Linked DNA regions of Thiorhodovibrio frisius. The protein of the gene in region 2 interacts with the protein of the main gene of each other region in a pairwise test. Links are inferred from orthologs where the notes say so. Each region holds a gene or a part of one and is shown on either strand. Other genes may lie near its edges.

Region 1 (2,975 bases), 1.2 Mb from region 2 along the record:
GCTCCACCGCCCCCTCTGACTGGGCACTCAGCGTGCGAAACACCTGGTCACTGAACTCGGCGCTAGACTCTTCATCATCGCGCGGCGCGAGACGGATGAGCACATCGTGGCGCGAGCCGAAATACTGCACCACGGCATCGCTAAAGCCCTCATCGACCAATGCCTGGGTGACGGCCGCCAGCTCCGCCGGCTGTTCGTAGCCCACTTCGATCACGGTACCGCCCGTGAAATCAAGGCCAAAATTAAAGCCGCGCACCAGAATCGACAACAAAAACACCACCATCAGCACGCTGGATGCAATCACCGCAATCCGGTTCTTACCGACAAAATCGATATTGAGTTCTTTGATCAGTTGGGTGTGCGCCATGCTGTTCTCCGCCGTGCGCGTTCGAAATAAGTTTAGCTGTAACAAATACGTTTTTGGTTTTGGGCCGGGCAGCGGTCACGGGGGTCTCGGCGGCCCTTAGTCGGATCAGGGATGCCGCCGGGAAGTCCCCATGGAAGGGTTTACGACGTCCCCCGTGACCGCTGCCCGGTCCAAAACAAGCCGAAGGTTCATGTACGCTGGGAGTTAAATAGCCAGCGTCTTTACCCGCCGCCCGCCGTAGATCAGGTTGATCAGCGCGCGCGAGCCCAGAATGGCCGTAAACATGGAAGTAACAATGCCAATGAACAGCGTCACCGCAAAGCCTTTGATCGGCCCGGTACCAAAGCTAAAGAGCACCACGGCGGCAATCAGCGTTGTCACATTGGCATCGACAATGGTCGACAGGGCTTTATTATAGCCCGCATGAATGCTGGCCTGGGGGGAGCTGCCATTGCGAATCTCCTCCCGAATGCGCTCAAAAATAAGCACGTTCGCATCCACCGCCATACCCACGGTCAGCACGATGCCGGCAATGCCCGGCAAGGTCAGGGTCGCCTGCAAGAGCGAGAGCACGGCAACGATCATCACCAGATTGACTACCAGCACCAAATCGGCCACCAAGCCAAACAGGCGATAGTAGACTGCCATAAAGACCACCACCGCGAGCAGGCCAATGAGCACCGACAGGAAGCCTTGGTCGATGTTGTCCTGCCCCAGGCTCGGACCCACGGTACGCTCCTCAACGATCTCAATGGGCGCAGCCAGAGCGCCGGCGCGCAGCAGCAGGGCCAGATTGGCCGCCTCATCGCTGCTATCGAGACCAGTGGTCTGGAAGCGCCGGCCAAAGGGCTCCAGGATATTGGCTACGCTGATGACCTCCTCAGTGCGCTCGCGCGTCTTCACCGGCTCGCCATCGACCATGCGCGTGAGGGTGCGATTTTCGATAAAGACCACCGCCATCGGCTTGCCGACATTCTCGGTCGTCACATTGCGCATGCGCCGCGCGCCGGGTCCATCAAGGCTCACAAAGACCGCTGGCGAGCCCGACTGCTGGTCAAAGCCGGCCGAGGCATCAGTAATCTGATCGCCGGTCACAATCACCCGCCGCTTGAGCAAGATGGGCTGTCCGTTGCGTTCTTTATACAGAGCCGCACCCACCGGCACTCGCCCATCAATCGCATCTTGGACGCTATGCTCGGTATCAACCAAGCGATACTCAAGCGTCGCGGTGGCGCCGAGCAGATCCTTCAGCCGACCTGGATCCTGCGCGCCGGGCAATTGCACCACGATACGCCGCTCGCCCTGACGCTGGATAATCGGCTCAGCCACACCTAGCGCATTGACTCGATTACGCAGCGTGGTAATGTTCTGCTGCATGGCGAAGCGCTTGACTTCCTCGCGCTGGGCCGGCGGCAGGCTATTGGTCACATAGAAGTCCCCATCGCGTTCAGCCGTCTCGACTGTCAGATTTGGAAACTCACGGCGAATCCGCTGGGCCGCCGCATCGCGGGTCTCTGCATCCTTAAAGCGCACCTCCACTCGGTCGCCCTCGCGCAGCACCGTGAGATAACGAATTTTGGCCTTACGCAATTCGGTGCGGATGTCGCCGGTGTAGCGCTCCAGCGCCTGCGATACCGCCGCATCCATGTCAACATCGATCAGCACATGAATACCGCCGCGCAAATCAAGCCCAAGGAACATCGGCTGCAAGCCCATCGCATCGAGCCAACCCGGCAGATCAGGCGAGAGTGTTAGTGCGCTACGGTAACGGTCGGCCAGAGTGGTCTCCATCACCTCAAGCGCGCGCAACTGCTCGCCGGAAGTGCGAAAGCGCGCAAGCAGCCGGTCGCCGTCGAGCGGCTCGATGCCCTTTACCGGGACGTCGGCATTCTCGAACACTGCGCGAATCTCGGCGATGCTGCCATCATTGAGTTCGACACCACGCTCGGCGGTAATTTCGATCGAGGGGTCCTGAGAGAACAAATTGGGCAGCGCGAGCACCAGCCCGACCAGGACGACACCCAGAATCAGCAGATTTTTCCACAGCGGATAATGATTCATTGCAGAATTGTTGCAATTGGGGATAGTAGTAGAATGAGAAGGCGGCTGAGGGGCGATGCAGAGTCAGTCCGTCTCCGGACCGACCCCAACGACCCACTCGCCTTTCGTTCGTTCATGCACCAAATCAGCACGCCACCGCCAAACGCCAGCGCGCAGATGATGCTAGAGTTCCTTTAGTGAACCCTTGGGCAACACGGCCTCCACCGACGCGCGGCGGATTTTAATGGTCACCCCATCGGCGACCTCCAACTGGGCGAAATTGTCACCGATATCGACAATACGACCGGCCACTCCACCCATGGTAATCACCTCATCCCCCTTGCTCAGCCCATCCACCAGCGCCTTGTGCTCCTTTTGGCGCTTGATCTGCGGGCGAATCATTAAAAAGTAGAGAATAATGATCAGGCCGATAGGAAAGAGTAGACCAAGAAAGGAATCAGCCGGACCCGCCGCCCCTTCAGCCTGGGCCATGGCATCGGAAATGAAAAAGTTCATCTAGACCTCTCCCCGACTCTTGCGCCGGTTAGCAAAAAATCAGCCCGCGACT
Region 2 (5,623 bases):
ATTCTAGGGATTAGCCTTGGGTTTGCAATGAAGATTCGCAATCCTCAGTTACTCGGCAGATGGTGCAGAGCGGTCGCTGAGATCGTTGCGTGCCAGCAAGGGGAGCTGGCTACGACCATGGCGGGGGACTGCTGGTTGAGCCTGAAACTGCCGTGTTGCAAGTACCTCGGCTTGTGCCAGCACAGACCGGAGTCACAGATCCTCGAGGAGCTTGTGTCCGTTGGCGATCTGAGTGTTATCTACAAATCCCAGTGGCAGCTCGCCAACCCGCACCAATTGGCGTTTGGTGCTGACCAATAGGGGAATTGGGCTGTATTGTGCTAGCATTCGCGGCTGGTATGGGTAGAGGTTGGCATTAATATGGCTGTTTGTTTGGTTTGTTTTTTCTCAACGCAGAGGCTCATGCCGGGGCGTGGCAATGCGCGCATCGCAGCAGATGCTGTGCGCGGGTGTCGGCGAGGCCCGGCTGCGCTGCCGGCCTTGCTACTGATCGGCCTGGTACTCTTTGGCAGCGGCTGCGCAACCACCCCAACCGGGCCTGGTGGCTTTGGCGGGGTCAGCGGGCTGCCCAGCACCCTGCTGGGGGGGGCCAGCATTGACGAGGCCCGCTCGGTTGCCATGGCCGCGGCGCTCAGCAAGGGCTGGGATCTGGTTCCGGCGGATGGTCCGGCGGATGGATCTGACACTGAGCAACAAAGGTTGATTCTTGAGCGCAGCATTTCCCCTGCGTCACCGCAGGCGGTCGCGCTTGGCACGCTGCCTGGCGGGCCGGCGCCCAAGGTGCAGGTGGAGGCCGATTTGGTTGAGCGCGAGACTGGCACCGAGGTTGGCCTGCGCGCCTTTATGGTGGTAAACCCCGGCAGCGAGAGCGAGAAGCGCATTGAATATACCGATGACTTCGAGCAGGATCTGGCCGTTTCCTTAAGCGCCCTGCAAAGCGCCTGGCTGGCCACTGAGCACCGTCTTGCCTCGCCTGCGCCGGTGCCAGAAGCGCCGGCAGCGCCCGCCCCGGATGACATCACCAGCCCTAGCGCGGCTGCTGCCATTGCGGCCTCTTCGGCTCCGGTCGAAACCACCGCCCAGGTCGCTGCGGATGTTGTTCCTTCAGAGGCGCCAGCGTCGGACCCGGGTCCGGTCCGGTCGGTTGCGGGGGGAACCAGCGCTGCGATGGCGCCCTCGGCACGCATCGGCGCTGACACCCAAAGCAGTGCATCAAACCCGATGCTGGTGCTCAATACCGGTGCCGGCACCTGGTCTTACTATGCCGAGCGGTTTGCCGAACAGCGCGGCTGCGAGCTGAGCGACAATGGCGCTGCCTTGTTGCGAAAAACCGCCTCTTTCGAGCTGCATGAAGTTGGCTGCCGCAATGGCGGCAATTTGCTGGTCAAATGCCAGGACGGCATTTGCCAGGCGATGCGGTAGTTGCTTCGCGATTCACCGGCATGGCGTCCGCGTTCCCGTTTCTGCTGAGCCTATTGCTGCTGAGCCTGTTGCCCATGCTGACAGGCCCCGGCGCCCTTGCGGAATCCTCTAATCGCGCATACGAGGTTCCAAGCGTCTATCTTGATCAGGCCAATATTCCGCGCGCCAAGGCGCTGGCGCTGGATGCTGCGCTGATGAAGGGGTGGCAGGTGGCGGTGAGTGCGCCTGACTATTCGATATTCGAGACCACGATTCGCGAAGAGAAAAACACGGCGGATGGCGACAGCGCGACCATCCCGGTGCTGCTGCGCATCCGTGCCGGTTTTGCGCGCGACGCCGGCGGGGTGCGCGTCTCCTTGACCGCAACGGAGATCCGTTTGCGAGGGACTGGAGCAGAGAGTCAGCGCGATGTCACCGACGACTATGGTGCCAATTTGCACAATGCCCTGGCTTCACTGCGTCGCCAGTGGGAAGATTTAGCTCTGGGGGGGCGTCGCAGTCGTGAAACCGAATCGCGTTCGCAACCCACCCACGCTGTTGTGCGCGCGCCCGCCCGTGATCAGCCGCCGCCTGCGCGTGGTCAATGGTCTTACGAGGCAGAACAACTCGCCCGCCGGCATGGCTGTCAGGTGGATGATCGCGGGGCGATACTGCTCGGTGGTCGCGCCGACAGCCAGAGCGGCGGGCATGAAGTTTATCGCGTGAGTTGCAATAATCGCTCGGCACTCATGGCGCGTTGCGACAGCGAGGGCTGTCGCATGGGGCCATAATCGGGATTGGCTGAAGAGTTCGCGGCAGCCCGCAGCTAGCCGGATTGGGACGGGTACCAGCCTTGGGACGGGGTCAGCCTTGGCTTGTGCGGCGTTTGAGCGTTAGCAAGACTTCCTCAAGCTCAAGGCGCACTTGATGGATAATTTGCGAGCTGTGAGACACGTCCTGTTTGGCCGTGTCGCTTGAGAGCTGCTGGCGGGCACCGCCGATGGTAAAGCCATGATCGTAGAGCAGGCTGCGAATCTGGCGCACCATCAGCACGTCGTGGCGCTGATAGTAGCGCCTGTTGCCGCGGCGCTTAACCGGTTTAAGCTGGGGGAATTCTTGCTCCCAGTAGCGCAGGACGTGGGGTTTGACGTCGCAGAGTTCGCTCACTTCGCCAATGGTGAAGTAGCGCTTGCCGGGAATCGGCGGTAACTCTTCCTTACTGTCCTTACTGCTATTCAGTTCCGACATAGGCTTCGACCCGTGACTTGAGTTTTTGTCCGGGGCGGAAGGTGACCACGCGCCTGGCGGTGATGGGAATCTCCTCGCCCGTTTTGGGGTTGCGACCCGGGCGTTCCTTTTTTTCGCGCAGGTCAAAGTTGCCGAAACCGGATAACTTTACCTGCTCTCCGCGCTCAAGGGCGCTGCGGATTTCCTCGAAAAACATCTCCACGACATCCTTGGCCTCGCGCTTGTTGAGACCAAGTTCTTCGTAAAGGTAATCCGCCATGTCGGCCTTGGTGAGTGCCACTGAGTTAACTCCTTAATCTGGCGCCCAGATCTTGTTTTAGCCGGTTTAGCACGCGCGTGACTGTCGTCTCCACGTCCTGATCTGTAAGTGTCTGAGAAGATGCTTGTAAAATCAATCCCAAAGCGACGCTTTTTCGCTCTGAATCAATTTTTTCGCCGGCATAGACATCAAACACCAGTGCCTCGCGCAGCCAGTCGCCGCCAGCGGCGCGGGCTGCGGCCTCGATTGCGGCACATGGAGTGGAGCGATCAACCAGCAGCGCGAGATCACGGCGGATGGACGGAAATTTGGACAGGGGCGAGAAGTTTGGCACGGCGCCATCAGCCAAGCCTGCAAGCCGCAGTTCAAACAGGTAGGTGGCATCAGGCAAGTCAAGCGCTTTGGCGACGCCCGGATGTAGCATGCCGATCCAGCCGAGCTCGGCACCGGCGCGCTCAATACGCGCACATTGTCCAGGATGCAGGGCCGGATGCGCGCCTGTCACCAGGCTGAACTCCGGCGCCCGGCCGGTCAGTGCCAGCAGGCTGTGCAGGTCGTTTTTCATGTGGTGAAAATCGACCGGCTGTGCGGCCATGCCCCATTGTTCTGGCATTACATCGCCGATGCCCAGGGCGGCGAGCATGGGTTCCTGTAGCAGTCCCTGCTCGCCTTCGACACGAAAGCGCAGGCCAGTCTCAAACAGGCGCACCCGGTTCTGTTGGCGCGCCAGGTTTTGCTGCGCGGTTTGCAACAGTCCGGGCCACAGGCTGGTGCGCATCACCGACAGTTCGGCTGAGATAGGGTTGCTGAGCGCTAGTGCTTGCGTCTCGGGGTCGATCAGCGCCTGCTGGGCGGGGCTGATAAAGCTGTAGGTAACCGCTTCGAAGTAGCCGTTGCCGACGAGTCGCGCCCGTGCCTGGTCGAGGTCGAAATCCGCCTCGCGCGGGGCGCTCATGCGGGTGGCGGACTGGGACTGGCTGCGGGGGATGCGATCATACCCGTAGATGCGCCCAAGCTCGGCGATCAGGTCCGCTTCGCGGCGCAGGTCGAAGCGATGGCCCGGAACCTGCACCTGCCAGCCATCGGCTGCGGGTGCAAGCTGCAAGCCGAGCCGGGTCAGAATGTCTTCGACCTCGGTGGTCTGGAGTTCGATGCCGAGCAGACGGGGGATGCGATCAGGGCGCAGGCTGATAGAGGGGCGCTGTGGCAGTTCGGATTCGCTCCGCGCGGCCACCACCGGGCCGGGTGTGCCGCCGGCAATATCAAGCAAGAGGCTGGTGGCGCGTTCGATGGCGCGGACCTGCAATTCGGGATCGACGCCGCGCTCGAAACGGTGCGAGGCATCTGTGTGAAGCCCATAGCGGCGAGCGCGCCCGGCGACAGCTTGGGGCGTGAAAAAGGCACTTTCAAACAGGATGTGCCGGGTGCTCTCCGAGACCGCTGTGGAGGCGCCGCCCATCACGCCGGCAAGGGCAATGGCGCCGCTGTCATCAGCGATGACCAGGGTATCCGGTTGGAGTTTGATCTGTTCGTCATTCAGCAGAGTCAGGGGTTCGCCGTCGCGCGCGAGGCGCACCTGAACCGCCCCGGTCAGGCGCTCGGCATCGAAGGCGTGCAGCGGCTGGCCGAGTTCGAGCAGCACATAGTTGGTGACATCCACCACCGGGCTGATGGGGCGCAGACCGCAGCGGCGCAGGCGCTCCTGCATCCACAGTGGGGTCTGGGCCTTGGAGTCGATGTCGCGCACCAGGCGACAGACATAGTGCGGGCAGGCGTCGGTGGCACTGATCTCAAGCGGCCAGCGCTCGTCGCTGGCCGGCGCGACCGGGTCAAATGTAGGACCTGAGAGCGGCAGGCGGTTGATGACGCCGACCTCACGCGCCACGCCGGCCAGGCTCAGGCAGTCGCCGCGGTCGGGCGTTAGATCCAGCTCGATGGAATGATCATCCAAGCCCATCCAGGCACGGAAGTCGTCGCCCACCGGGGCATGCTCCGGCAGCACCAGGATGCCCTCGGAAGATTCCGCCAGGCCGAGTTCGGAAGCCGAGCAGATCATGCCGAAGGATTCGACTCCGCGCAGTTTGGCTTTTTTGATTTTGAAATCGCCCGGCAGGCGGGCGCCAATCACCGCGACAGGCACCTGCTGCCCGGCGGCGACATTGGCCGCGCCACAGATGATTTGTAGCGGGGCGCCCTGACCGGCATCTACCTGGCACAGGCGCAGTTTGGCGGCGTCCGGATGCGGGTCGACGCTGAGCACCCGGCCGATGACCACACCGGTAAATTCACCCGCTACGGGCGCAAGCGCATCGACCTCAAGTCCGGCCATGCTGAGTTGATCAGTCAGCGTTTGGGTATCGATGGGTGGGTCGACCCATTCGCGCAGCCAGGCTTCGCTCAGTCGCATGGTGTTTGTCTTGTGTTAAGAATTGAGTGGGTGGCTGGTGGGAGCTGAATCATTGGGGTCGCTCAACGAAACTGCGCCAGAAAGCGCAGATCGTTCTCGAAGAACAGCCGCAAATCGTCTACGCCATAACGCAGCATGGCTAGGCGCTCTACCCCCATGCCAAAGGCATAGCCCTGGAAGCGCTCGGTATCGATGCCAACATGGCGGAACACCTCCGGGTGGATCATGCCGCAGCCCAAGACTTCAAGCCAGCCGCTCTGCTTGCAGATACGACAACCACTGCCGCCACACTTGACGCACTGGACGTC

Evidence for each region. The genes of interacting proteins can lie anywhere in the genome.
Region 1: the proteins of pheT (region 2) and secD interact in binary tests that used the Escherichia coli proteins (3 or more experiments, as listed by UniProt). The link is inferred for Thiorhodovibrio frisius from one-to-one orthologs.

The regions. Positions count from the first base shown.
Region 1 is NZ_CP121471.1:1,055,146-1,058,120, reverse strand. Bases 1-2,945 are described here. They hold secD (protein translocase subunit SecD), read right to left. Parts: upstream 2,429-2,945; coding sequence 572-2,428; downstream 1-571. Other genes in these bases: yajC (preprotein translocase subunit YajC), read right to left, coding at 2,591-2,923; secF (protein translocase subunit SecF), read right to left, coding at 1-367. UniProt on the Escherichia coli protein: Part of the Sec protein translocase complex. Interacts with the SecYEG preprotein conducting channel. SecDF uses the proton motive force (PMF) to complete protein translocation after the ATP-dependent function of SecA.
Region 2 is NZ_CP121471.1:2,227,650-2,233,272, forward strand. What follows is about bases 2,625-5,623. They hold pheT (phenylalanine--tRNA ligase subunit beta), read right to left. Parts: upstream 5,316-5,623; coding sequence 2,934-5,315; downstream 2,625-2,933. Other genes in these bases: Thiofri_RS10460 (MerR family transcriptional regulator), read right to left, coding at 2,625-2,649; ihfA (integration host factor subunit alpha), read right to left, coding at 2,633-2,929; pheS (phenylalanine--tRNA ligase subunit alpha), read right to left, coding at 5,378-5,623. Outside these bases: Thiofri_RS10450 (hypothetical protein), read left to right, coding at 403-1,422; Thiofri_RS10455 (hypothetical protein), read left to right, coding at 1,443-2,192; more of Thiofri_RS10460, read right to left, coding at 2,266-2,624.